2 regions of the Pseudoalteromonas sp. MMG006 genome follow, and region 2 is predicted to be linked to the other one. Evidence: predicted binding sites of a transcription regulator. Region 2 holds the regulator's gene; the other holds the start of a gene.
The links. The regulator NrdR, encoded in region 2, represses ribonucleotide reductase genes. The targets are predictions, from matches to a motif close to AAACACNANATNTNGTGTTT.
Positions count from the first base shown of each region.

Region 1 (12,492 bases), on a different contig from region 2:
CGCTGATTCTTCAGCTTCTTTAAAGCGTACAACTTTACCTGCATCAGTAAACAACATAATTTCGTTGCTACCATCGGTAATATCAACACCAATTAGGCTATCGCCTTCATTTAGGTTAACAGCAATAATACCACTCGCACGTTGACGACTGTATGCTGTTAGTGGTGTTTTCTTCACTGTACCAAATGCTGTAGCCATAAAGATGTATTTATCTTCTTCGTACTCGCGTACAGGTAAGATAGCAGTGATACGCTCATCATCTTCAAGTGGCAATAAGTTAACAATTGGCTTGCCACGCGCAGAACGACTTGCAAGTGGTAACTGGTAAACTTTAAGCCAGTATAGACGGCCCGCAGTTGAGAAACACAATATTGTATCGTGCGTGTTTGCCACTAATAGACGCTCAATGAAATCTTCATCTTTCATCTTCGTTGCAGATTTACCTTTACCACCACGACGTTGCGCTTCGTAATCAGACAATGCCTGATACTTAACGTAACCTTCGTGAGAAAGCGTAACAACAACGTTTTCTTCAGTAATTAAATCTTCTAAGCTAATATCGTGTGCAGCAGCGTTAATTTCAGTACGACGCTCATCACCATATTGCTCTTTTATTTCAACTAGCTCATCACGAATAACTTCCATTAAACGCTCAGGTGTAGCCAAAATGTATAATAGTTCAGCGATTAAATCTAAAAGCGCTTGATATTCAGTTAAGATCTTCTCATGTTCAAGACCTGTTAACTTGTGTAAGCGTAAATCAAGAATCGCTTGTGCTTGTTGCTCAGAAATATAGTACTGACCATCACGAATACCTAACTCCGCAGCTAACCAATCAGGACGAGCTACATTGTCTTCGCCGGCTTTTTCAAGCATCGCTTGTACATTACCTAATTCCCACGGACGCGCTGTTAAAGCAACTTTAGCTTCAGCAGGTGTTGGAGATTTACGAATAAGTTCGATTATTGGGTCAATATTAGCAAGTGCAATTGCTAAGCCTTCAAGCGTGTGAGCTCGGTCGCGGGCTTTTCGTAAATCAAATACTGTACGGCGAGTTACTACTTCACGGCGGTGAATAATAAACTCTTCAAGCATTTCTTTTAAGTTAAAACACTTAGGTTGATTATTAATTAACGCAACCATATTCATACCAAACACAGTTTGTAACTGAGTTTGCGAATATAAGTTGTTTAATATAACTTCGCCTACATCACCACGTTTGATCTCTATAACGATACGCATACCGTCTTTATCAGATTCATCACGTAATGCGCTAATGCCTTCAATTTTCTTATCTTTGACAAGCTCAGCTATTTTTTCAATTAAGCGTGCTTTATTCACCTGATAAGGAATTTCGTGAACGATGATTGTTTCGCGACCCGTTTTTTCATCGGTTTCGATGTCGGCACGTGCACGCATGTACACTTTACCACGGCCTGTTAAATAGGCTTGTTCAATGCCTTTTTTACCGTTGATAATTGCAGCCGTTGGGAAATCTGGGCCTGGGATATAGTCCATTAACTCATGAATAGTTAAATCAGGATTTTGAATAAGTGCTAAACAACCATTAACCACTTCAGTTAAGTTATGTGGAGGGATGTTTGTTGCCATGCCTACCGCAATACCTGATGAACCATTCACTAATAAATTAGGGATTTTCGTTGGTAAAACGTCAGGAATTTGCTCTGTGCCATCGTAGTTAGGTACGAAATCAACCGTTTCTTTTTCAAGATCGGCCAATAACTCATGCGACATTTTAGCCATACGAACTTCTGTATAACGCATTGCCGCTGCTGAATCACCATCAACCGAACCAAAGTTACCTTGGCCATCTACAAGCATATAACGCAAAGAGAATGGCTGTGCCATACGAACTATTGTGTCATAAACTGCACTGTCGCCGTGTGGGTGGTATTTACCGATTACATCACCGACCACACGGGCCGATTTTTTGTAAGGCTTGTTCCAATCATTACTAAGCTCGTTCATTGCAAACAAAACGCGGCGGTGAACTGGTTTTAAACCATCACGTACGTCTGGTAGTGCACGTCCTACAATTACACTCATCGCATAATCTAAGTAGGAATTTTTTAACTCGTCTTCAATATTGACTGGCAGAATTTCATTGGCGAGATCAGTCATTTGATATCACATTCCTTCAGTATCAGCTCTTTGCAACCCGGTATTAGGCGCTAAGAGTGTTTGTTATTATTTCTAAGTGACCATGCTATCACAATTAATTTAGATTTACAGGCGCAAAACTTTGCGATTTATCAATTTAGCCCTATATAATGGCCTCAGATTGACGAGGAAGTATTTTATGACCGAACATCAAAATGTAGATAACGCAGAAATAGCAAAATTTGAAGCCATCGCAGAGCGTTGGTGGGACCAAGACGGAGAGTTTAAACCTCTTCACGAAATTAACCCATTACGATTAGACTTTATAGCTAACAAAACACAGGGCCTATTTGACAAAGAAAGCCTTGATGTAGGTTGCGGTGGCGGCATACTCAGTGAAAGTATGGCACGTATGGGTGCACACGTAACGGGCATCGATATGGGGCAAGAGCCCTTAACCGTTGCTAAGTTGCACAGCTTAGAAACAGGTGTAAATGTAGATTATATAAAAGTACCTGCAGAAGAATTTGCTTCACAGTATCCTGAGCGTTTCGATGTAATAACGTGTATGGAAATGTTAGAGCATGTTCCCGACCCTGCTTCTATCATTCATGCAGTAGCAAAGCTTGCAAAACCAGGTGCGGACGTTTTTTTCTCTACTCTTAATAAAACCCCAAAATCGTACTTGTATGCCATTGTTGGCGCAGAAAAGCTGCTTAAAATGGTTCCTGAAGGTACGCACGATCATAAAAAGTTTATTAAGCCTGCGCAATTAATCGCATGGGCAGAGCAAGCTGGATTAAAAGTACGTGCAAGTGCTGGATTAACGTATAATCCGTTTTCAAAGCAATACACACTAAATACAGATGTAAGCGTTAATTACATCCTTCATTTTGAGAAGTTAGCTTAATGGCTGGCTCTCAAATCCATACTTCACTTGTAAATTACGATGCGTTTTTATTTGACTTAGACGGAACCCTTCTTGATACCGCAGATGATTTAGGCGCAGCTTTAAATGCTGTACTTCGCTCGCAAGGCGTAGATGAAGTAACCAGCGATGTATATCGCCCTGCTGCCTCTAACGGTGCTGGTGCGTTACTAGAAGCTGGTTTTAAAACGTTATGGCCTGAGCAAGCACAAAGCACACTTATAAAGCAGCTTGTTGATGAGTATGCTGCAAACATAGCAAATCAAACCGTTTGTTTTCCTGGTGTAGAACCACTACTTATTGCGCTTTCGCATAAAAAGATCAAATGGGGGATCATGACTAACAAACCCGGCTTTTTAACTGATCCTTTAGTGGCTGCTATTCCCGCTTTAAAAGATGCAAGTGTTGTGATCAGTGGCGATACTTTAGCTGAGGCTAAACCCTCGCCTTTACCACTTATACATAGTGCAAAGCTGATGGGGGTAGACCCTAAACGCTGCTTGTACATTGGCGATGCACAGCGTGACATTCAAGCAGGCAAAGCTGCAGGTATGCATACCGCCACTGCACTTTGGGGCTATGTACCTAGCATTGACGAAGCTGTTAGCTGGAATGCCAACTTTAACTGGCAAAGCCCGATTGACGGATTTAACCATATATAGTGCTATGTTAATTAATAAACACTATATATTGTGATTGTGTTAGTTTTCACACAAAGCTTGATGATAAAAAAACCAGTCAAAATTTATTTTCAAAATGCGTAAATTTAGCAGATCATTAGTTTACTTTTTAAACGCCTTTAGTTAAATGCTCGTTTAAGTGTGAGCGTCTACTAACATAAATGCGTTATCCCAAAGTTATCCACAAATAGGGGAAATTATGTCCCTTGCAAATCAACTCAGACCACATTAAAGTTTTATTAACACTTTGATGGAATTGATATTTCAACTAGGTGGAGGGGCTAACATCATACCCAAGGTTTGAATATGATGTTAGCAAAGACACTTGCTAAAATTTTAGGAAAGCGCCTAAGTGTGGAATTTGAGCGTAACTTATTCTTATATTCTCAGCAAGTGGTTAACTCAGATTTAGGATAACTAAAGTTGAAGTTCAGTTTATCTATAGAAATATCAGAAAGTGTAATAATAGGTATTTTTAAAATTATTACACTGAGCAGCATGCTCTTTGTATAAATTTAAATGGGCTATCTTTTAGCCCATTTCTATATCTTACCTCTAATTATGCTTTTTATTTATAAAAGCGTTCTACCATGAACACTAAACAATTCACTTAGATAGTGCACTGAAACCATATATAGTGCTATGTTAATTAATAAACACTATATATTGTGATTGTGTTAGTTTTTACACAAAGCTTGATGATAAAAAAACCAGTCGAAATTTATTTTCAAAATGCGTAAATTTAGCAGATCATTAGTTGATTTTTACATATTTCAACTTAAATGATTGTTCGAAGGTGAGTGTCTACTAACACAATTACGTTATCCCAAAGTTATCCACAAACAGGGGCAATTATGTCCCTTGCAAAACAACTCAGACCACACTATCTTGTGATCTCTAAATTGAACAACACCAGATATTGTGGCCAAATGTTATTCAATTAAATTCGCCAATACGGTGAAACTTATAATAAACGAGTATGTACCTTGCTATCGCGAGGTATAAAGCATTGGTCAAAATACATAATCCCCAAGGAATACAGGCAAATGAACCAACAGTTATCTGTAAGCAAGCGTGACGGGCGTAAAGAGCCTCTTGATCTGGATAAGATCCATCGCGTTATTGAATGGGCCGCCGAAGGTTTAAATAACGTATCGGTTTCGCAAGTTGAATTAAAATCACACATTCAGTTTTATGACGGTATTCGTACTAAAGACATTCACGAAACCATTATTAAAGCTGCTGCAGATCAGATTTCTAAAGAATCGCCTGATTACCAGTATTTAGCCGCACGTTTAGCTGTATTCCATTTACGTAAAAAAGCCTATGGCCAATTTGAGCCACCACGTTTATTTGACCATGTAACAAAAATGGTTGAAGACAAACGCTACGACGCTCATTTGCTTGTAGATTACACAGAGCAGGAGCTTGACGAGCTAGATGCATACCTAGATCATTCTCGCGATCTTAACTTTAGCTACGCAGCAGTAAAGCAGCTTGAAGGTAAATATTTAGTTCAAAACCGTGTATCGGGTGAAATTTACGAAAGTGCACAGTTTTTATATATTTTAGTAGCCGCGAGCTTGTTCTCTGACTACCCACGTGAAACACGTACTGATTACATCAAACGTTTTTACGATGCAGTATCAATGTTCAAAATATCTTTGCCTACGCCTATTATGTCGGGTGTACGTACGCCTACTCGTCAATTTAGCTCGTGTGTACTTATTGAATGTGGCGACAGCCTTGATTCAATCAATGCCACGTCGTCAGCTATTGTAAAATACGTTTCTCAACGTGCGGGTATCGGTATTAACGCTGGTCGTATTCGTGCTTTAGGTAGCCATATTCGTAACGGCGAAGCATACCACACCGGTTGTATTCCATTTTACAAGCACTTTCAAACAGCAGTTAAAAGCTGTTCGCAAGGTGGTGTACGCGGTGGCGCAGCTACCCTATTCTACCCGCTTTGGCACTTAGAAGTAGAAAACCTACTCGTACTTAAAAATAACCGTGGTGTAGATGACAACCGTGTTCGTCACTTAGATTACGGCGTACAATTTAATAAATTAATGTATTCTCGTTTAATTAAAGACGACTACATTACGTTATTTAGCCCATCAGACGTGCCAGGCCTTTACGACGCATTCTTTGAAGACCAAGACGAGTTTGACGCGTTATACATTAAATACGAACAAGACGAGTCTATTCGTAAAAAGCGTATTAAAGCGATTGAGCTTTTCTCAATGTTTGCTCAAGAGCGTGCAAGCACAGGTCGTATTTACTTACAAAATGTGGATCACTGTAATACACACAGCCCGTTTATTTCTAAAGTGGCGCCAATTCGCCAATCTAACTTATGTTTAGAAATTGCATTGCCAACTAAGCCATTAAATAACGTGAACGACGAAGAAGGCGAAATTGCACTTTGTACGTTATCAGCATTCAACTTAGGTGCTATTGAGTCACTTGATGAGCTTGAAGAACTCGCTGAGCTTGCAGTTCGCGCACTTGATAACCTACTTGATTTCCAAGACTACCCAGTACCGGCTGCACGTAATGCCACTATGGGTCGTCGTACGCTGGGAATAGGCGTAATCAACTACGCATACTACTTAGCTAAAAACGGTAAGCGTTACTCAGATGGCAGCGCAAACGCACTGACTCACAAAACATTTGAAGCGATTCAATACTACTTAATGAAAGCGTCGAATGAACTTGCTAAAGAGCGTGGTGCGTGTCCTAAGTTTAACGAAACAACGTACTCTCAAGGTATTATGCCAACAGATACGTATAAACGTGACCTAGACAAAATTTGTGATGAACCTCTTCACCTTGATTGGGATTCACTTCGTGCGAGCATTCAAGAGCACGGTATGCGTAACTCAACACTAAGTGCGTTAATGCCATCAGAAACATCGTCGCAAATTTCTAACGCAACTAACGGTATTGAGCCACCACGTGGTCACATTAGTGTTAAAGCGAGTAAAGACGGTATTTTAAAACAAGTTGTGCCTGAGTACGAACGTTTGAAAGATAACTATGAGCTACTGTGGGATATTCCATCAAACGATGGTTACTTACAACTTGTAGGCATAATGCAAAAATTTATTGACCAAACTATCTCGGCCAATACTAATTATGATCCAAATAAATTCGAAGGCGGTAAAGTACCTATGAAAGTCTTGTTAAAAGACTTACTAGGCGCCTACAAATTAGGTGTTAAAACCTTGTACTACCATAACACCCGCGATGGTGCATCTGATTCTCAAGACGACACTCCAGAAGTCGAAGATGACGATTGTGCAGGCGGCGCGTGTAAAATATAGTTACTGATTTTAATTTTAAGCGGGCGCATAGCCCGCTTTGTTCTGATAGTTTTTTGAGTGATAAACATGTCTTATACTACTTTTAGCCGTAATCATAATAACCAAATGCAAGAGCCGATGTTTTTTGGCCAAACTGTAAACGTATCGCGCTACGATCAACAAAAATACCCTATTTTCGAAAAGCTGATTGAAAAGCAACTGTCTTTCTTCTGGCGTCCTGAGGAAGTAGATGTCAGTAAAGACCGTTTAGACTTTCAAGCATTACCAGATCACGAAAAGCACATTTTTTTAAGTAACTTAAAATATCAAACACTGCTTGATAGTGTTCAAGGGCGCTCGCCTAACGTTGCCCTACTTCCTATTGTATCTATTCCAGAGCTAGAAACGTGGATAGAAACATGGGCATTTAGTGAGACTATTCACAGCCGTTCATACACGCATATCATTCGTAACGTAACGCAATCACCAGAGCTTATTTTTGATGACATTGTAAGCAACGACAAAATTAGCGAACGTGCTGATGCCGTAACAACGTACTACGATGATTTAATCAATTCTGTATCGCTTTATAACTTATACGGTGAAGGCAAACACGAGATTAACGGTAAAACTGTTATTGTTAATTTATTCGAACTTAAAAAGAAACTTTACCTTGCTATGATGTCGGTAAACATTCTTGAAGCAATTCGTTTTTACGTAAGCTTTGCATGTTCGTTTGCGTTTGCTGAGCGTGAATTAATGGAAGGTAATGCTAAAATCATTAAGCTAATCGCACGTGATGAAGCCCTTCACCTTTCGGGTACTCAGCATATTTTAAACATTATGCAAGATGGCAAAGATGACCCTGAAATGGCGATTGTTGCTGCGCAGTGCCGCGATGAAGCCATTAAAATGTTTGTAGAAGCCGCTGAGCAAGAAAAAGAGTGGGCCGAGTACTTATTCAAAGATGGCTCTATGATTGGCTTAAATAAACATATTTTATGTCAGTATGTTGAATACATTACTAATGCACGTATGACTGCAATTGGCCTACCTGCACAATTTGAAAACAACAGTAACCCGATTCCATGGATCAACTCATGGCTTGTATCAGACAACGTGCAAGTAGCTCCACAAGAAGCTGAAATTAGTTCATACCTTGTTGGTCAAATTGACTCTCAGGTTGATGCTTCAGAATTTGGTGACTTTGATTTATAATGAACGACAAACCCACTGCAAGTATAACGCTTGCAGATAACAGCCAGTGTATTGAGTTTAGCACTGGCTGCCCTTCTGTTTTACATTGCTTAGAATCACAAAAAATAGACGTAGCATATCAATGTCGCGAAGGCTATTGTGGAGCGTGTAGAGCGACCTTACTCACAGGTAATGTTGAATACAACGAAGAGCCTTTAGCCTTTGTACGCGAAGGCGAAATCCTGCTGTGCTGTTGTAAACCCAATGGTAATATAAGTATTAATTTAAAATAAGCGTTTTTAAATTAATACTTGAGGAAATTTATAGTACAGAGTGTAGGTTAAATATTAATGCCTTGGCTAAAACCCTTCTGGTACAAATCGATAATGCCCTGTAATTTTATAATTAAAAAGCATATCGCTTTTTTGGGGCCCTCGACCAATATTGTGAACTATAGACGGATTACCTGTCTTTTTTGAGTGCTCATCAATCACCATACCAATATGCGGTAAATTGCCCGGTAACATCCACGTAACTAAATCACCAGCTTCATAATCTGCTGGGTTAGCAGACATACTCAAAATATGCCCATGTCTTTTAAAATAAGTTTGTAAATTAGGTACTCTTCGGTGGTCTATATTTTTATCCGGCTTAGTTAAACCCCATATACGTTTAGAAGGATACAATGCAAAATTTTGCAACATATCTTCGTGTACACGTTTTTGTAAATCTATACCTAATTTTCTGTAACTTCTGATTATAACGTCGGTACATACTCCAATATTTTCAGGCACATCACCACCTGGGTATTCAATTGAGTGATAAGCCCCGTCGTAGGTAATATTGTGTTTAGTTCGCTCGAGTAAGGCTGATACTATACTTTTCTCAAACGTTACAGCTTGTGCATTAATACACATTAAAGTTAAAAAGCATCCTAACGTTTTGTTCATATAAATTCCTTTAAATTTCAGCGCTAATTACAGAGTATGAGCTACATATTTTGGCACATCTATTTTTTACCACGACTAGCACATTGCTCGTCAAGCACATATGCCATCTTTTCGAGCGGAGCAAGGTGATATCCCACACGTTGAATTTCACTAATGTAACGAAGCATAAATGCGTCAGCGTCTAGCTCAAGCCACTGCGCAACCTGAACAAGTTCATGAAAATGAACCCTTAAATTAGTAGCGACGTGGGGAAGTATGTAATAAATATTTTTTTACGTTATACCCGCCGCGTCCATATCGACAAAATCACCTAGGCCCATTTCTAGTAGACCCGCAAAGTTTGGCTTTGGCATTTGGTCTACAACAACGAAATATGTGTTTTTAGAAAACTTGCATCCTTGTACACTATTATTACACTTCAAAAGCGCAGATATTATTGCTATGTACTAATTAGAAATAACAACTCATACACTATTAACCTGAATAAAATGGTGTAAATAACAGGTCTAGTAGATCAATAAAGCGTTATTACAAAAATCACGAGTTTAGTTATGCATCCAAATGTACAAAAATACCTTAAAATAAAACCAGCTCATATCATTTCATTCATTGTGCTTTTACTAGTTTCTATGTCTACGCTAACCGCCAAAGTGTATGCAGCTGATGCTGTATGGCCTTCAAAAACCACTTACAAATATGCAATCGTCAATGGTAAAAAAATCTTCTATCGAGAAGCGGGTACGCAACATGAACAAACCATTGTGTTGTTACATGGTTATCCATCGTCGTCACATAGCTACCGAGAACTAATTCCTCTTTTATCTGGACGCTACCACGTGATAGCGCCTGACTATTTAGGTTCTGGTTATAGCGCACGCCCAAGCCCTGATAAACAAAAATACACGTTTGATTTACTTGCTAAATTTGTAGATGGGTTACTCAATAAGCTTGAGATAAAAAACTATAGCCTTTACATACAAGACTTCGGAGCACCAGTAGGGTTTAGAATGCTTTTAAATAACCCTGATAAACTCGATGCACTTATCGTACAAAATGGTAATGCGTATTTGGAAGGTTTAACACCTGCAAGACAAGCATTTTTTAAAGCAGCAAATAAAGATAAGTCAAAAGAGCAACAGGCTAAGCTTTACTCATTTACATCAGAGCAAGCCATTATTAATAAACAATATTTGCGTGATGTGCAAAATAAGACACAAATAATGAACCCAGACAGTTGGACTCACGACCTAAGTTTTTTACAAACAAAAAGCGATCGATTAATTCAAGTGCAACTATTTCAAGACTATTATAATAACTTGCTAGACTACCCAAAATGGCAAGCTTACTTGAGAAAGCATCAGCCACCTACGTTAATTGTATGGGGTAAAAACGATCCAGCATTTATAGCCGCAGGCGCTAAAGCGTATTTAAAAGATGTACCAAACGCCGAACTACACTTACTTGATTCTGGGCACTTTACTGTTGAAGAAAAACCCGTTGAAGTTGCAAAGTATATCGTCAATTTTATGGATAAATTGGCTCTTAAAAACACACAAAAGTAATTAATTTTGTAATGCACATACAAAAGCGCTGGGGTATAAACTGCCAGCGCTTTTTTATTGATTAATTTTAAGGTTAATACCGCTAATAAAATGGACTTAACCTTCTTCTTCGACAAGCGGCTCGAGTAAATCATGTATCTCGGCTTTAAGTTCTTTATCTGTAATTTTATTTGCGCTAACTTTAGCGTTTTGAAGATTTTTAATAGCCTCATCTTTTTGACCAAGCTCAAGCTGCAGGGTTGCCATAGAAAAAGCAATCGATGACATATGATCTTTATTATTTATCGAAATAGCTTTTACTAATGCCTTTTTATAAATTGTGATTGCATCTTCTAACTCCTCAGTGAAATCGGCTAGAGTTTCCCACTGCACCGGATGATCTTTAGGCGTGTTTTCGTTTTCGTCGCATATACTTTTAAGCTGCTGAAGTAAAACATCGAACTTTTTTTGATCATTTTTATTCGCAGCCATCATCAGCTTTTCTGCTAAATCATGTACTGCTTTATATACTTTTGTGTTCATCATCACGTAATACCTACTGATATAACTAAATAAAATTCAGTTAATTAAACTATTTTACTATAACCACATGAAATACAGATCAGTGGTTAAGTCTTTTATAACGCAATAATACATGAATTAGCGTCATACGTTTTACTTAAAGACCGTCATAAAGGATAAATTTAAAAGATATTAAATATAGCTACGGTGCTAAACTCATTAATTACTAACAGACATAACTTAACAGCTAGATTATGAAAGAATGCAATCAGTGCGGTAAATGCTGCATTAAATATGGCGGTGGAGACTTAAATGCCTCAAAAGAAGAAATAGATTTATGGGAGCTTTTTAATCCCGAAATTTTTGTGTACGTCAAAAATAACGAAATTTGGTTTGATCCAAATTCGGGTCTAAGATTAGCAACGTGTCCGTTTTTAGAAATTGCCCCTAAAAAAGACCCTCTCGATAAAAATATGTATACCTGCAGTATCTACCTAGACAGACCTGAGGACTGTCGCCACTACCCTAGTCTAATCCCCGAAATGATTAGAGATGAGTGTGAAATGATAGAGCCAATAGATGTAACCAATCAGGTCAGAGCACAAAATAAACTTGATGTCATAATGATTGATAGTCGGTAAGAATTAATGAGGACATACTACATATGAATAATAAAAAGCTGTTTAGTACTTAAAACCAATAATCTTACATACGTGTTTATCTGTCGCAAAATGCTAAGCTATAGTATAACATTGTTGATAAGTCAATAATGCGGTGTTATATTATATCACAACATTATTACCACATATTTTTATAATTATGACAAAGTTAACTTTAATCTCCTCTGCAGTATTTTCTGTTTTATGTTCTCATTCAGCACTGGCTGCCACAGTATCGGGTAAAATTACAGACGATAAAAACCAACCCATTGAAAATGCAGCTGTACATGTCCATGGTAAAAGTCAGGGTGTAAAAACAAATGCACTTGGTGAGTTTTCAATTGAAGTAGACTCGCAGAGTCAATTACATGTAAGTAAAGATAACTTTGTTGATTCACGTATACCGGTAAGCGAGAATTCAAACAACGTCACAGTTTCTCTTATACCGACCTCTGTTGAAACAGTAGTTGTGTATACATCAGCTCTACATAAAAACAGTTTAGAAATGATCTCGCCTGTGAGTGTTTTATCAGGTGACGAGCTTAAAAATAAATCCAAACCAACACTTGGGGAAACACTTAAAGGT
Region 1 is NZ_JAGJEJ010000005.1:63,911-76,402, forward strand. It holds gene gyrA (DNA topoisomerase (ATP-hydrolyzing) subunit A) at 1-2,142, opposite strand, end outside; gene ubiG (bifunctional 2-polyprenyl-6-hydroxyphenol methylase/3-demethylubiquinol 3-O-methyltransferase UbiG) at 2,321-3,031, shown strand; gene J8L73_RS07190 (HAD-IA family hydrolase) at 3,031-3,711, shown strand; gene nrdA (class 1a ribonucleoside-diphosphate reductase subunit alpha) at 4,776-7,058, shown strand; gene nrdB (class Ia ribonucleoside-diphosphate reductase subunit beta) at 7,125-8,255, shown strand; gene yfaE (class I ribonucleotide reductase maintenance protein YfaE) at 8,255-8,527, shown strand; gene J8L73_RS07210 (DUF1287 domain-containing protein) at 8,594-9,184, opposite strand; gene J8L73_RS07215 (alpha/beta hydrolase) at 9,736-10,746, shown strand; gene J8L73_RS07220 (tetratricopeptide repeat protein) at 10,843-11,271, opposite strand; gene J8L73_RS07225 (YkgJ family cysteine cluster protein) at 11,502-11,888, shown strand; gene J8L73_RS07230 (TonB-dependent receptor) at 12,067-12,492, shown strand, end outside.
Region 1: nrdA (class 1a ribonucleoside-diphosphate reductase subunit alpha) is a predicted target of NrdR. The motif match lies at 4,637-4,656, and genes of this name have one in related genera.

Region 2 (12,492 bases):
AAATAGGCTGTGTAGTACTAAATATGATGAAATTTTCAATACTGGTTTGTGATGATTCGACAGTTGCCCGTAGGCAAGTTGTTCGCTGCTTGGATGAGTGCCTAAGCGCTGATATTCAACAAGCTGTAAATGGTGTACAGGCTTTGGCTCTTTTGCAGGAGCATCATTTTGACTTGATTTGTTTAGATTTAACAATGCCTGAAGTGGACGGAGTACAGGTACTCGAAGCGATAAAAGCAAAAAAAATAGAGTGCTTTGTATTGGTTATTTCAGCAGATATTCAACAGAAAATGAAAGTGAGAGTTGCACAGCTAGGTGCGATCGACTTTATTGAAAAACCCATTAATAAATCTAAATTAAAAGAAATATTGCATAAATTTGGCATTCATTAAGATATTTTATATTAAAAAAGGCTGTTTTATCTTTTTAATTAGGGTTGACAGCATAGCCTCTGTTAAGGCAGTCTTAAGCTTATGAAAACAATTAAACGTGTACTGACCATTATTATTACAACCACCATTCTTACTGGATAGTGGCATAGGTCGGTGCAACAAATTTAAAGGCCTGTGTTCACTTAGAACACAGGCCTTTTTTAGTTTTATGGGATGAGGAACATAAACAATGCGCGTTTTAAAATTTGGCGGCTCTTCGCTTGCCGACTTTGCATGCTTAAATCAGGTAGCTCAGTTAGCTAAAGCACAATTAAAAGATGAAATGTTATTGGTACTATCTGCACCTGGCGGCATGACCGATTCTCTTGTAGCGCTAGCTGCAGCAGCAGAGCAAGGTTTAGATTTTTCACAGCAGTGGCAGGCGCTTGTTAGTCGATGCGAGGGTTTAAAAACCGATGTAGAGAAAACAGGTGCGGTAGTTTCTAATTGGCCTAACTTAGATGAGTTAAAAAATAAGTTAGACGGTGTAGCACTTATTAAGTGTTGCCCAGATCAGGTTCGTGCATTTGTCATTAGTTTTGGTGAACGTGTGAGCGTGTCGCTTATGCAAAGTTTATTAAGCTCGCACGATGCTAAATATTTAGAAGCAACAAGCTGTATAGCCTCAACAGGTGGCTACATTGATGCCGAAGCAGATTTAGTAACAAGCAAGGCGCGTTTTCAAGCTGTACTTAAAGAAAACCCAGCCACCATTTATATTATGCCTGGTTTTACTGCAAGTAATGATAAAGGCGAACTGACTACGCTTGGCCGAAATGGTTCTGATTATTCTGCAGCAATTGCAGCTGCCTGTTTAGAGGCTGAAATATGCCAAATTTGGACAGACGTTGATGGTGTTTACAGCGCTGATCCTCGCTATATTAAAAAAGCGACTAAAGTAGATTTTTTATCTTATAAAGAAGCGATGGAGCTTTCTTATTTTGGCGCTAAAGTACTTCACCCTAAAACTATTTTGCCTTGCGCTAAAGCGGGTGTACCTTGTGAAATCAAAAATACGCATAACCCAGACGCTCAAGGCTCACTAATTGGTAACGACTATAAATCTGACGAGCCAGTAAAAGCGCTTTCAAGTTTACAAGATTTAGCAATGCTTACCGTGTCAGGCCCTGGTATGAAAGGTAAAGTGGGTATGGCATCTAAAGTGTTTAACGCACTGGCTCACGACAACGTATCAATTGTTTTAATTACGCAATCTTCATGTGAATTTAGCATTAGCTTTTGTGTTCACGAAACTGATTTAGCGTTGGCACTTGATGCGCTACAAACAGCATTTGAACTTGAGTTACAAGCAGGGCTTATTGAGCCAGTACAGGTACAGCGTAACTTAGCTATAGTTACGCTTGTGGGCGATAACATGCGTGCACACCGTGGCTTAGCTGCTAAGTTTTTTGCCTCGCTTTCACAAGCGCAGGTAAACATTGTTGCCATTGCACAAGATTCTACCGAGAGTGCTATTTCAGCGGTTATTGATGGTGAGCTATGCAACGATGCAGTGAAAATATGTCATGAGAACTTTTTCACGCATGTACCTTCAATTGATGTGTTTTTATTAGGTTGCGGCTTAGTAGGGCAAGAGCTTATTTCTCAGTTAGAGCGCCAACAAGCCTGGCTTGAAAAGCGTAATATTAAGTTAAACCTTTATGGTGTAGCTAATTCTCGTCAATTACATTTAGATAGTGAAGGCATAGCGTTTGCTGATTGGCAGCAAAAGCTAGCAGCATCTGAACAAGCGTTTGATTTAAATTTAGTAGAGCAATTTGTTAAACAAAACCATTTAGTTAATCCTGTTTTAGTTGATTGTACGTCGTCTGATGCACTTGCTGCACAATACGTCGACTTTTTAAATGCGGGCTTCCATGTAGTTGCGGCTAATAAAAAAGCAACAACTAGCTCGTACACGTACTACCAAGATTTAGTTGCAGCAACACAAAAAAATAACCGCAAATTTTTATACGAGACTAACGTGGGTGCAGGTCTACCAGTAATCGATAACTTACAATCGTTATTTGGTGCAGGTGATGAGCTGCTTGAGTTTAGTGGTATTTTATCTGGCTCGCTTTCATACATGTTTGGTGCACTGCAAGATGGTTTATCACTTTCTGAGGCAACAATTAAAGCTAAAGAAAGTGGGTTTACAGAACCAGATCCTCGTGATGATTTATCTGGTACCGATGTAGCTCGTAAATTATTGATCATAGCTCGCGAAGCAGGCATGAAACTAGAGCTTAGTGACATAGAAGTTGAATCGGTATTGCCACAAGGGTTCGCACAGGGTGACAGTGTTGACGAATTTATGGCAAAACTACCAACTTTAGATGCGCCGTTTAATGACCGTATTCAAAGTGCTGCCGCAGAAGGAAAAGTGCTTCGTTATGTAGGCACAATTAAGGAAGGCCACTGTAAAGTGGGTATCGAAGCGGTTGATTCATCACACGCATTAAATGTAATTCGTGATGGTGAAAACGCCTTAGCAATTTTAAGCCAGTATTACCAACCACGTCCGTTTGTGATTCGTGGATACGGCGCAGGCTCTGAGGTAACAGCCGCAGGTGTATTTGCAGATATCTTAAAAACGTTATCTCGCTAGGAGTTTATTATGATTGAAGTATATGCTCCGGCATCGATAGGTAACTTTGCTGTAGGCTTTGATGCGTTAGGCGCAGCCCTTGCGCCAATTGATGGCAGCTTATTAGGTGATGTAGCGGTTGTAAGTGCTGCACCAAGTGACGAGTTTGTTTGCTCTGGCGAATATGCGCATAAGTTACCAAGTGATCCTAACGAAAACTTAGCGTATCAGTGTTTAGTACATTTTAGAGCACATGTAGCGCCAGATATGCCAAGCGTAAAATTAGAGCTTAAAAAGAACCTACCCATCGGCTCAGGGCTAGGCTCTAGCGCGTGTTCGGTAGTAGCAACGTTTGCCGCATTAGATAAATTTGCACACACTAATTTAAGCCAAGTTGAGCTCATTGAGCTAATGGCTGATTTTGAAGCAATAGTAAGTGGCGGCCGTCATTACGATAACATTACGCCATGTTATTTAGGTGGGCTGCAGCTTACAGGCGATTTAATCCCTGATAAATCAATTGCGTTACCCGTTGATGAAAACTGGTACTACGTTGCAGCGTTTCCTGGCTTTTCGCTTAATACCGCAAAAGCGCGCTCGGTATTACCAAAAGAGCTAAGCATGCATGCAGGCGTTGAGTTTGCACAGCGTTTATCTGCTTTTAGTAGTTTGTTATTAACGAATCGTTTTGATGATGCACTTAGCATTATGCAAGACGATATAGCTGAGCCATATCGTGCGCCACTAATAACAGGGTTCAGCGAAGCTAAAGCAAGTTTGCCAGCGCTAGGTGCAGAAATTGTGAGTATTTCAGGTGCAGGCCCTACGTTATTTACAGTGTGTAAAACATTCGAAGCAGCTGAAAAATGCGCGCAGTGGCTAGCGCAAAATTATATAAATGAGCAGGGATTCTGCCACATTTGTAAATTAGATAACGACGGCACGCGTCAATTAAACGTTTTATAGGATAGGCAGTTATGCAATTACATAATTTAAAAGATGGTTCTCAAAAAGTGTCGTTTGTTGAAGCGGTAAAAACAGGTTTAGGACGTAATCAAGGTGTGTTTTTTCCTGAATCTCTTGCTCCTATAGCTGATATAGACGCCTTACTTGATATGGACTTTGTTACTCGTAGTGGCAAAATTTTATCGCACCTGATTGGTGACGAGCTACCAAGTGATACAGTTGCTCAAATGGTTAAAAATGCATTTAACTTTCCAGTTAAGCTGGTAGAAGTTGAAGAAAATACATACTGCTTAGAGTTGTTTCATGGTCCTACGCTTGCGTTTAAAGACTTTGGCGGACGCTTCATGGCTGAGTGTTTAGCGCAGTTTAATCAAGGTGAAAAAGTTACCATTTTGACTGCAACATCAGGGGATACAGGCGCTGCTGTAGCGCATGCTTTCTATAATAAGCCAAATATAGATGTGGTAATTTTATACCCTAAAGGTAAAATTTCACTTGCTCAGCAAAAGCTTTTTACAACGCTTGGTAACAATATTCACTGTTACGCAGTAGAAGGTAGCTTTGATGACTGCCAAGAACTCGTTAAAAAATCATTTTTAGATGATGAAGTTAAATCAACACTTGGCCTTAATTCAGCTAACTCAATCAACATTAGCCGCCTAGTGGCGCAAGTGTGTTATTACTTTGAAGCCATTGCTCAATTACCTAAAGAAAAACGTGCAACAGCGCATATTTCAGTACCTAGTGGTAACTTTGGGAATGTATGTGCCGCTATGATTGGTGCAGTAATTGGTTTGCCAGTAGGTAAATTAAGCGCCACCACCAATCAGAACGACACGGTTCCACGTTTTATGCTTGATAAAAATTGGGCGCCAAATGCAACGCTTGAATCGCTTTCAAATGCGATGGATGTAAGTAAGCCTAACAACTGGCCGCGCGTGCAAACAATGTTAGATAATAACTGGTTTAGCTACGATAACTTTTATTCAAGCAGCGTAAATGAGCAAGATACGCAAACAGTGATGAAAAATATTCAACAAACAGGCTACATTGCAGAGCCGCATACAGCGATTGCTTATCAAGGTCTTGTTGAAAATAGAGCGCCTGGTGCTGCGGGGATATTTTTAGCAACTGCTCATCCTGCTAAATTTAAAGAAAGCGTAGAAGAGATTTTAAATATCGAACTTGATATGCCAAAGCCGCTTAGTGATGCACTTGCTAAACCTTGCTTAGCAAGCGATATTAATGCAGATTACGACACGTTACGTACAGAAATACTGGCTAAGTTAGGTTAACTTGATGACCTATATTAAAGCGGCTGAGGCCGCTTTTTTTGTTTTTAAATATGGTTAATAGCGTTGCTATCATTAACTAATTAAATGTGAAAAATAAAAGTCATTTAATTTATTAATGTATTTATAAAAAAATATCATCTTAAAAACCCTGTGAAATAGTTTCAATCCTTGTTTAAATATCCTCAACTTAAGAGCGTAGGCAAAGAGTCGTTTAAAGCGTACAATAAAGCCTCTAAAAAACACCATACACGTTGCCCTAGGAGACCCCAATGTTAGAACGTAGCATGAATATTTCGGATTTTGATCCAGAGTTATTTGACGCGATAAACAAAGAAACTGCTCGCCAAGAAGAGCACATTGAATTAATCGCTTCAGAAAACTACTGTAGCCCACGAGTACTAGAAGCACAGGGTTCACAGCTTACAAACAAATACGCTGAAGGTTACCCAGGCAAACGTTACTATGGCGGTTGTGAGCACGTTGATGTTGTTGAACAACTAGCAATTGACCGTGCTAATGAATTATTTGGTTCTGATTATGCAAACGTGCAGCCACATGCTGGTTCTCAAGCAAATGCAGCTGTTTTCTTAGCATTATTAGAAGCTGGCGATACAGTACTTGGTATGAGCTTAGCTCATGGTGGTCACCTAACGCACGGCTCTCATGTAAGCTTCTCTGGTAAGCTTTACAATGCAATCCAATACGGACTAGATGAAGCAACAGGTGAAATTGACTACGCACAAGTTGAAGCGCTGGCTCTTGAGCACAAACCAAAAATGATTATTGGTGGTTTTTCTGCGTACTCAGGTATTGTAGATTGGGCTAAATTCCGTGAAATTGCAGATAAAGTGGGCGCTTACTTATTTGTTGATATGGCTCACGTGGCAGGCTTAATTGCGGCGGGTGTTTACCCAAGCCCAGTACCTCATGCACACGTTGTAACGACGACAACACATAAAACACTTGCAGGCCCGCGTGGCGGTTTAATTATTTCTGCATGTGGCGACGAAGCAATTTACAAAAAGCTTAATAGCGCTGTATTCCCAGGTGGCCAAGGTGGTCCTTTATGTCACATTATTGCTGCAAAAGCAGTGGCATTTAAAGAAGCATTACAACCAGAGTTTAAAACATACCAAGCTCAAGTAGTTAAAAATGCACAAGCTATGGTTGCTGTAATGCAAGAACGCGGTTACAAAATCGTATCTGACAAAACAGAAAACCACTTATTCTTGCTTGATTTAATCGATAAAGATATCACTGGTAAAGATGCCGATGCAGCGCTTGGTAATGCGAACATTACTGTTAACAAAAACTCTGTACCAAACGATCCTCGCTCACCATTTGTTACCTCTGGTTTGCGTATTGGCTCACCTGCAATTACTCGTCGTGGCTTTAAAGAAGCTGAGTCTAAAGAACTTGCTGGCTGGATTTGTGATGTATTAGACAACATTAACGATGAGTCTGTACAAGCGCAAGTTAAAGAAAAAGTAAAAGCAATTTGTGCAAAATTACCTGTATACGCTTAATTGCATAAGCAGCAGTAATTTAGAGCACAACAAGGGGCCTGTTTACCTTTCGAGGTTTAATTTGCAGTAGTATGTTTGGTTTTTAGGCAAGGCAGAGTCTATGTAGTGTGGTTACTCCACACAAATAGGCGATAACGCAGCATAAATGCCAAACATGCACTGCCCTCGGGTTCGTCCTAGGGGCGATTTACTCTTTGTTGCCTACATGGATGTAGGTAAGGGGCGTGAGCAGGACGCGGAAGCTTTGCTCGGTTTTTACTTAGCCCACTAGGTTACAAACCTCGCGCCGCGATCAAATCACCCCTAGATAGAACAAATTTAATCCTGAAAGGCCAACAGGCCCTATTTTTTTGCTAAGATAAAAGGCCGCTATATAGCGGCTTTTTTTGTTTTAAAACGGAAGTACCGAGTTATGCATTGCCCATTTTGTACCGCAAAAGATACTAAAGTTATTGATTCTCGCCTAGTCGGTGGAGGCCACCAAGTTCGCCGTCGTCGTGAGTGCAACGATTGCCACGAGCGCTTTACTACATTTGAAGGGGCAGAGCTCGTTATGCCTCGAGTTATTAAGCAAGATGGCAGCCGAGAACCATTTAATGAAGATAAGCTACTAAATGGCCTCAATCGTGCCCTTGAGAAGCGCCCCGTAAGTACAGAGCAAGTAGATGAAGTGGTTAATATTATTAAATCTCAATTGCGTGCTACTGGTGAGCGCGAAATCTCAAGCCACTTGGTGGGGGAGTGCATTATGGAAGCGCTTAAAAAGCTTGATAAAGTAGCGTATGTCAGATTTGCTTCTGTGTATCGCTCGTTTGAAGATATACGCGAGTTTGGTGAAGAAATTGCTCGTTTAGGGGAGTAATAATGCAAAGCCAAATAACGTTCACCGAGCAAGACGAAATGTACATGGCACGCGCCATAGAGCTTGCTAAAAAAGGTCGGTTTACAACAACACCAAATCCAAATGTAGGGTGCGTTTTAGTTAAAAACAACCAAATAATTGGTGAAGGTTTTCATCAGCTTGCAGGGCAGGGACACGCTGAGGTTAATGCGCTTGCCGTGGCTGGTGAGAAGGCAAAAGGTGCCACTGCTTATGTCACGCTTGAACCGTGCAGCCATTACGGACGCACTCCCCCGTGCGCTGAAGGGTTAAAAGCTGCAGGTGTAGTAAAAGTTATAGCTGCAATGGTTGATACCAACCCGCAAGTTGCTGGCAAAGGGCTTAAAATACTCAGCGATGCCGGTGTTAAAGTAGCTTATGGTTTGCTAGAGCAACAAGCTCGTGCACTTAATTTAGGCTTTTTTAAGCGGATGGAGCAAGGCTTACCGTATGTAACATGTAAAATGGCCGCAAGTGTTGATGGCAAAACCGCGCTAAAAAATGGTCAAAGTAAGTGGATCACAGGACCAGCCGCTCGCCAAGACGTACAATTACAGCGTGCACAAAGTTGCGCGATTTTAACTGGTGCCGATACGGTAATGGTTGATGATGCAAAACTCAATGTACGTCAAAACGAATTACCACAATCTTTACCTACAGATTTACCGCTTCGTCAACCTGTGCGTGTTATAATTGACTCGCAAAATAGGTTAACACCTGAACTTGCCTTATTTAGTATTGAAAATGACGTAATAATTTTTACAACCAAGGTTGATAAATCAAAGCAGTGGCCGCATTTTGTAAGGCATATAGAAGTAAGTGAGATTAACGCAAAGGTTAATTTAACTGAGGTTTTACAGCAGTTAGCTCAATTACAGCTTAATAATGTATGGCTAGAAGCAGGTGCTACACTTGCTGGTAAAATGTCTGAACTTAATTTAGTTGATGAATTTGTATTTTATTTAGCACCAAAATTAATGGGCAATGATGCAAAAAGTTTAGTGAATTTTCCTGAGTTGACGAGTATGCAAAATACGGTTGATTTAATATTTAATGAGTGTGTACGTATTGGCGACGATTTACGTATAACCGCAGTAAAAAAAACTCATTAAATCCACTTAATAAAAAGAGTAGCGCTATGTTTACTGGAATAATTGAAGCCACAGGCAAAATTGCTTTACTACAAAAAAAACAAGGCGATTTAGCTATTCGCATCCAAAGTGCAGATCTTGATATGAAAGATGTAAAGCTTGGCGATAGCATTGCAACCAATGGTGTATGTTTAACTGTTGTTGATAAACACATAGATGGTTTTAGCGCTGACTTATCTAACGAAACAATTAGTCTTACAGGCTTTGCTAATTATGCTTTAGGGCAAACTGTAAATCTTGAAAAAGCGATGCAGCCAGTATCTCGCTTAGGTGGTCATTTAGTGTCAGGACACGTAGATGGCATAGCAACAATTACTGCTATTACGCCTAATGCCCGCGCAACAGAATACTGGTTGAGCACCGATAAAGCTTTAATGAAATACATTCCTTATAAAGGGTCTGTATGTATTGATGGCATAAGCCTGACAGTAAATGCTGTCGAAGGTAATAGATTTAAACTAACAATAGTACCGCATACTAGCGAGCAAACGACCATTGCTGATTTTAAAGTAGGTACACAGGTTAATTTAGAAGTCGACCAAATTGCACGTTATTTAGAGCGCCTAATTAAAGGCGCGGAGCAACCTACAGGCTCAGATATTTCAATGAGCTTACTAGCCAAAGCTGGTTTTATTAAATAACGATACTGACAACATACATGAGCAAATTTATGAATTTACACAGCGCACAAGAAATCATCGACGATATTAAAGCCGGTAAAATGGTTATTTTAATGGATGACGAAGACAGAGAAAACGAAGGCGATTTAATAATAGCTGCCGAGCATATTAGTGCAGAAGCAATTAACTTTATGGCCACTCATGGCCGTGGTTTAATTTGTTTAACCATGACGCAAGAGCGTTGCGAGCAACTTGATTTACCATTAATGGTTAAAAACAATGGCGCAGCGTTTTCTACTAACTTCACTATGTCGATTGAAGCATCTAAAGGTGTAACAACGGGTATATCTGCAGCAGATAGAGCGCGTACAGTGCAAGCGGCTATTGCAAAGGGTGCTGTACCAAGCGATATAGTACAGCCAGGACATATTTTTCCAATTATGGCACAGCCGGGTGGTGTTTTAACGCGTGCAGGCCATACCGAAGCAGGCTGTGATTTAGCACGTTTAGCTGGGCTTGAAGCATCATCAGTTATTGTTGAAATACTCAATGCTGATGGGACTATGGCTCGCCGCCCAGATTTAGAAATATTTGCTAAAGAGCATGGTATTAAAATTGGCACTATTGCTGATTTAATCGAATACCGTAACTTAAACGAAACCACCATTGAACAAGTTGCTAAGTGTAAACTGCCAACTGAGCACGGTGAGTTTGATTTAGTAACATACAAAGACACCATCGACGGACAATTACATTACGTATTGTTAAAAGGCGAGATTAAAGAGCAGGAGCCAACGCTTGTACGCGTGCATTTACAAAGTACCTTTAACGATATTTTACTCTCTGATAGAAGTGCGGATCGTAGTTGGGGTCTTTCTGACGCGATGGCTTACATAGCTAAAAATGACGGTGCTTTGGTTATTTTAGGTAAGCAAGAAAGCACTGAAGAGCTTGAGGCAACAGTAAAAGCATTTGCCGCAGCTGATGCCGGTGAAAATGTAACACCTCGTAAATTTAAAGGTACATCGCGTACTGTTGGTGTTGGCTCGCAGATACTGGCTGACCTAGGTATTAAACAAATGCGCCTAATGAGCCGCCCTAAAAAGTATCATGCACTTTCGGGCTTTCATTTAGAAGTGGTTGATTACGTTGAGCCGCAATAAGCGGTTTGCTTTAAACTAGTCTATTTTTTTATTTTTATGGTATGATGCGCAGCAATTTTTGCGCAATCGCAACCGCTTGAACATATTTTTAGGGTTATCAAATGAAAATTATTGAAGGTAATAAGTACGCTCCAGGCAAAAAATTCGCTATCGTTATATCACGTTTTAACGACTTTATTGGTAGCAGCCTACTTGAAGGTGCTGTTGATGAGCTAAAACGTACCGGCGGCGTATCTGATGACGACATTACAGTTGTTTATGTTCCTGGTGCAGTTGAACTACCTTTAGCGGCAAAGCGCATTGCAGCAAAAAAAGAGTATGATGCAATCATCGCATTAGGCGTAGTGATCAGAGGTGGTACACCACACTTTGACCTCGTTGCTGGCGAATCAAACAAAGGCCTTGCGAACGTATCGCTTGAGTATGATATCCCGGTTGCATTTGGCGTATTAACTACAGAAAGCATTGAACAAGCAATTGAACGCGCTGGTACCAAAATGGGTAACAAAGGCGGCGAAGCGGCATTAGGCGCGCTTGAAATGGTTAATGTGTTAGATAAAATTTAAGTTTAAGGAATTTTTGTGAAACCAGCAGCAAGACGTAAAGCACGTATCTTAGCACTTCAGGCCGTTTATTCTTGGCAATTAAGTGGCAATTTAATTGCCGATATCGAACAACAAATGTTGATCGAAAACGACGTGACTAAAATTGATGTTGAATACTTTAAAGATTTAGCTACCGGCGTTGCTGTTAACTACAAGCAATTAGACGAAGCTGTATCTCCACATTTAACACGTCCGTTTGATGATTTAGATATGGTTGAGCGTGCAATTTTACGTTTAAGCGCGTATGAGCTTAAATTCCGTGAAGATGTACCTTACAAAGTAGCAATCAATGAAGGCATTGAACTTGCGAAAATATTTGGCGCAGAAGATAGCCATAAATTTGTAAACGGTGTACTTGATAAAGCTGTTAAGCATTTACGCAAGTAATACTAACGTATTTAAAGCGCGCTATTATAATGAGTAGTGCTTTGAACGTTAGTACACGTTAAAAAGGAGAGCCGGCATAGGTCGGCTTTTTTGTGTATGAAGGAATTTGAATTAATAAACCGCTACTTTAAAGGTCGCGGTATCACCCGTCGTGACGTAAATCTTGGTATTGGCGACGATTGCGCTTTAGTAACTGTGCCACAAAACTGCCAACTAGCCGTTACAACCGACACCCTTGTTGCTGGTGTACACTTTTTTGATGATATTTCCCCTCGCGCATTAGGTCACAGAGCACTTGCTGTAAATTTAAGTGATTTAGCGGCTATGGGCGCTGAGCCTACATGGGTGTCAGTTGGGTTAACGTTACCAAGCATTGACCAACAGTGGATTGAAGAATTTACAGAAGGCATGCACGAAATAGCTGAGTACTTTAACGTACAAATTATAGGGGGCGATACTACACAAGGACCGCTTACTATTACTATTTGTGCAAAAGGCACGGTACCCGAAGGCACAGCACTTCGACGTAGCGGCGCAAACGTAGGCGATTGGATTTATGTTACTGGTCCATTAGGTGATGCGGGGCTTGCAATTGAATCTCGCAAGCAAGGCATAAGTATTGAGCCAGAGCATTTAAAGTACTTGAATAAACGCTTTGATTTTCCAACTCCTCGCGTTGCTGCTGGGCAAGTATTGCGTGGTCTTGCCTCATCAGCGATTGATGTGTCTGATGGGTTGTTAGCCGACTTAAGCCATATTCTTGATATGTCTCAAGTTAATGCGTCCGTTAATGTCGAGAGTATTCCAACGTCAGATGCAATGCAGGCGAGCCTTGAATTTAAAGATCAATTACCGTTTATTCTTAATTACGGTGATGATTA
Region 2 is NZ_JAGJEJ010000026.1:16,729-29,220, reverse strand. It holds gene J8L73_RS17675 (response regulator) at 24-392, shown strand; gene thrA (bifunctional aspartate kinase/homoserine dehydrogenase I) at 622-3,039, shown strand; gene thrB (homoserine kinase) at 3,049-3,984, shown strand; gene thrC (threonine synthase) at 3,996-5,279, shown strand; gene glyA (serine hydroxymethyltransferase) at 5,549-6,805, shown strand; gene nrdR (transcriptional regulator NrdR) at 7,218-7,667, shown strand; gene ribD (bifunctional diaminohydroxyphosphoribosylaminopyrimidine deaminase/5-amino-6-(5-phosphoribosylamino)uracil reductase RibD) at 7,670-8,797, shown strand; gene J8L73_RS17640 (riboflavin synthase) at 8,824-9,477, shown strand; gene ribBA (bifunctional 3,4-dihydroxy-2-butanone-4-phosphate synthase/GTP cyclohydrolase II) at 9,507-10,619, shown strand; gene ribE (6,7-dimethyl-8-ribityllumazine synthase) at 10,721-11,185, shown strand; gene nusB (transcription antitermination factor NusB) at 11,201-11,611, shown strand; gene thiL (thiamine-phosphate kinase) at 11,708-12,492, shown strand, end outside.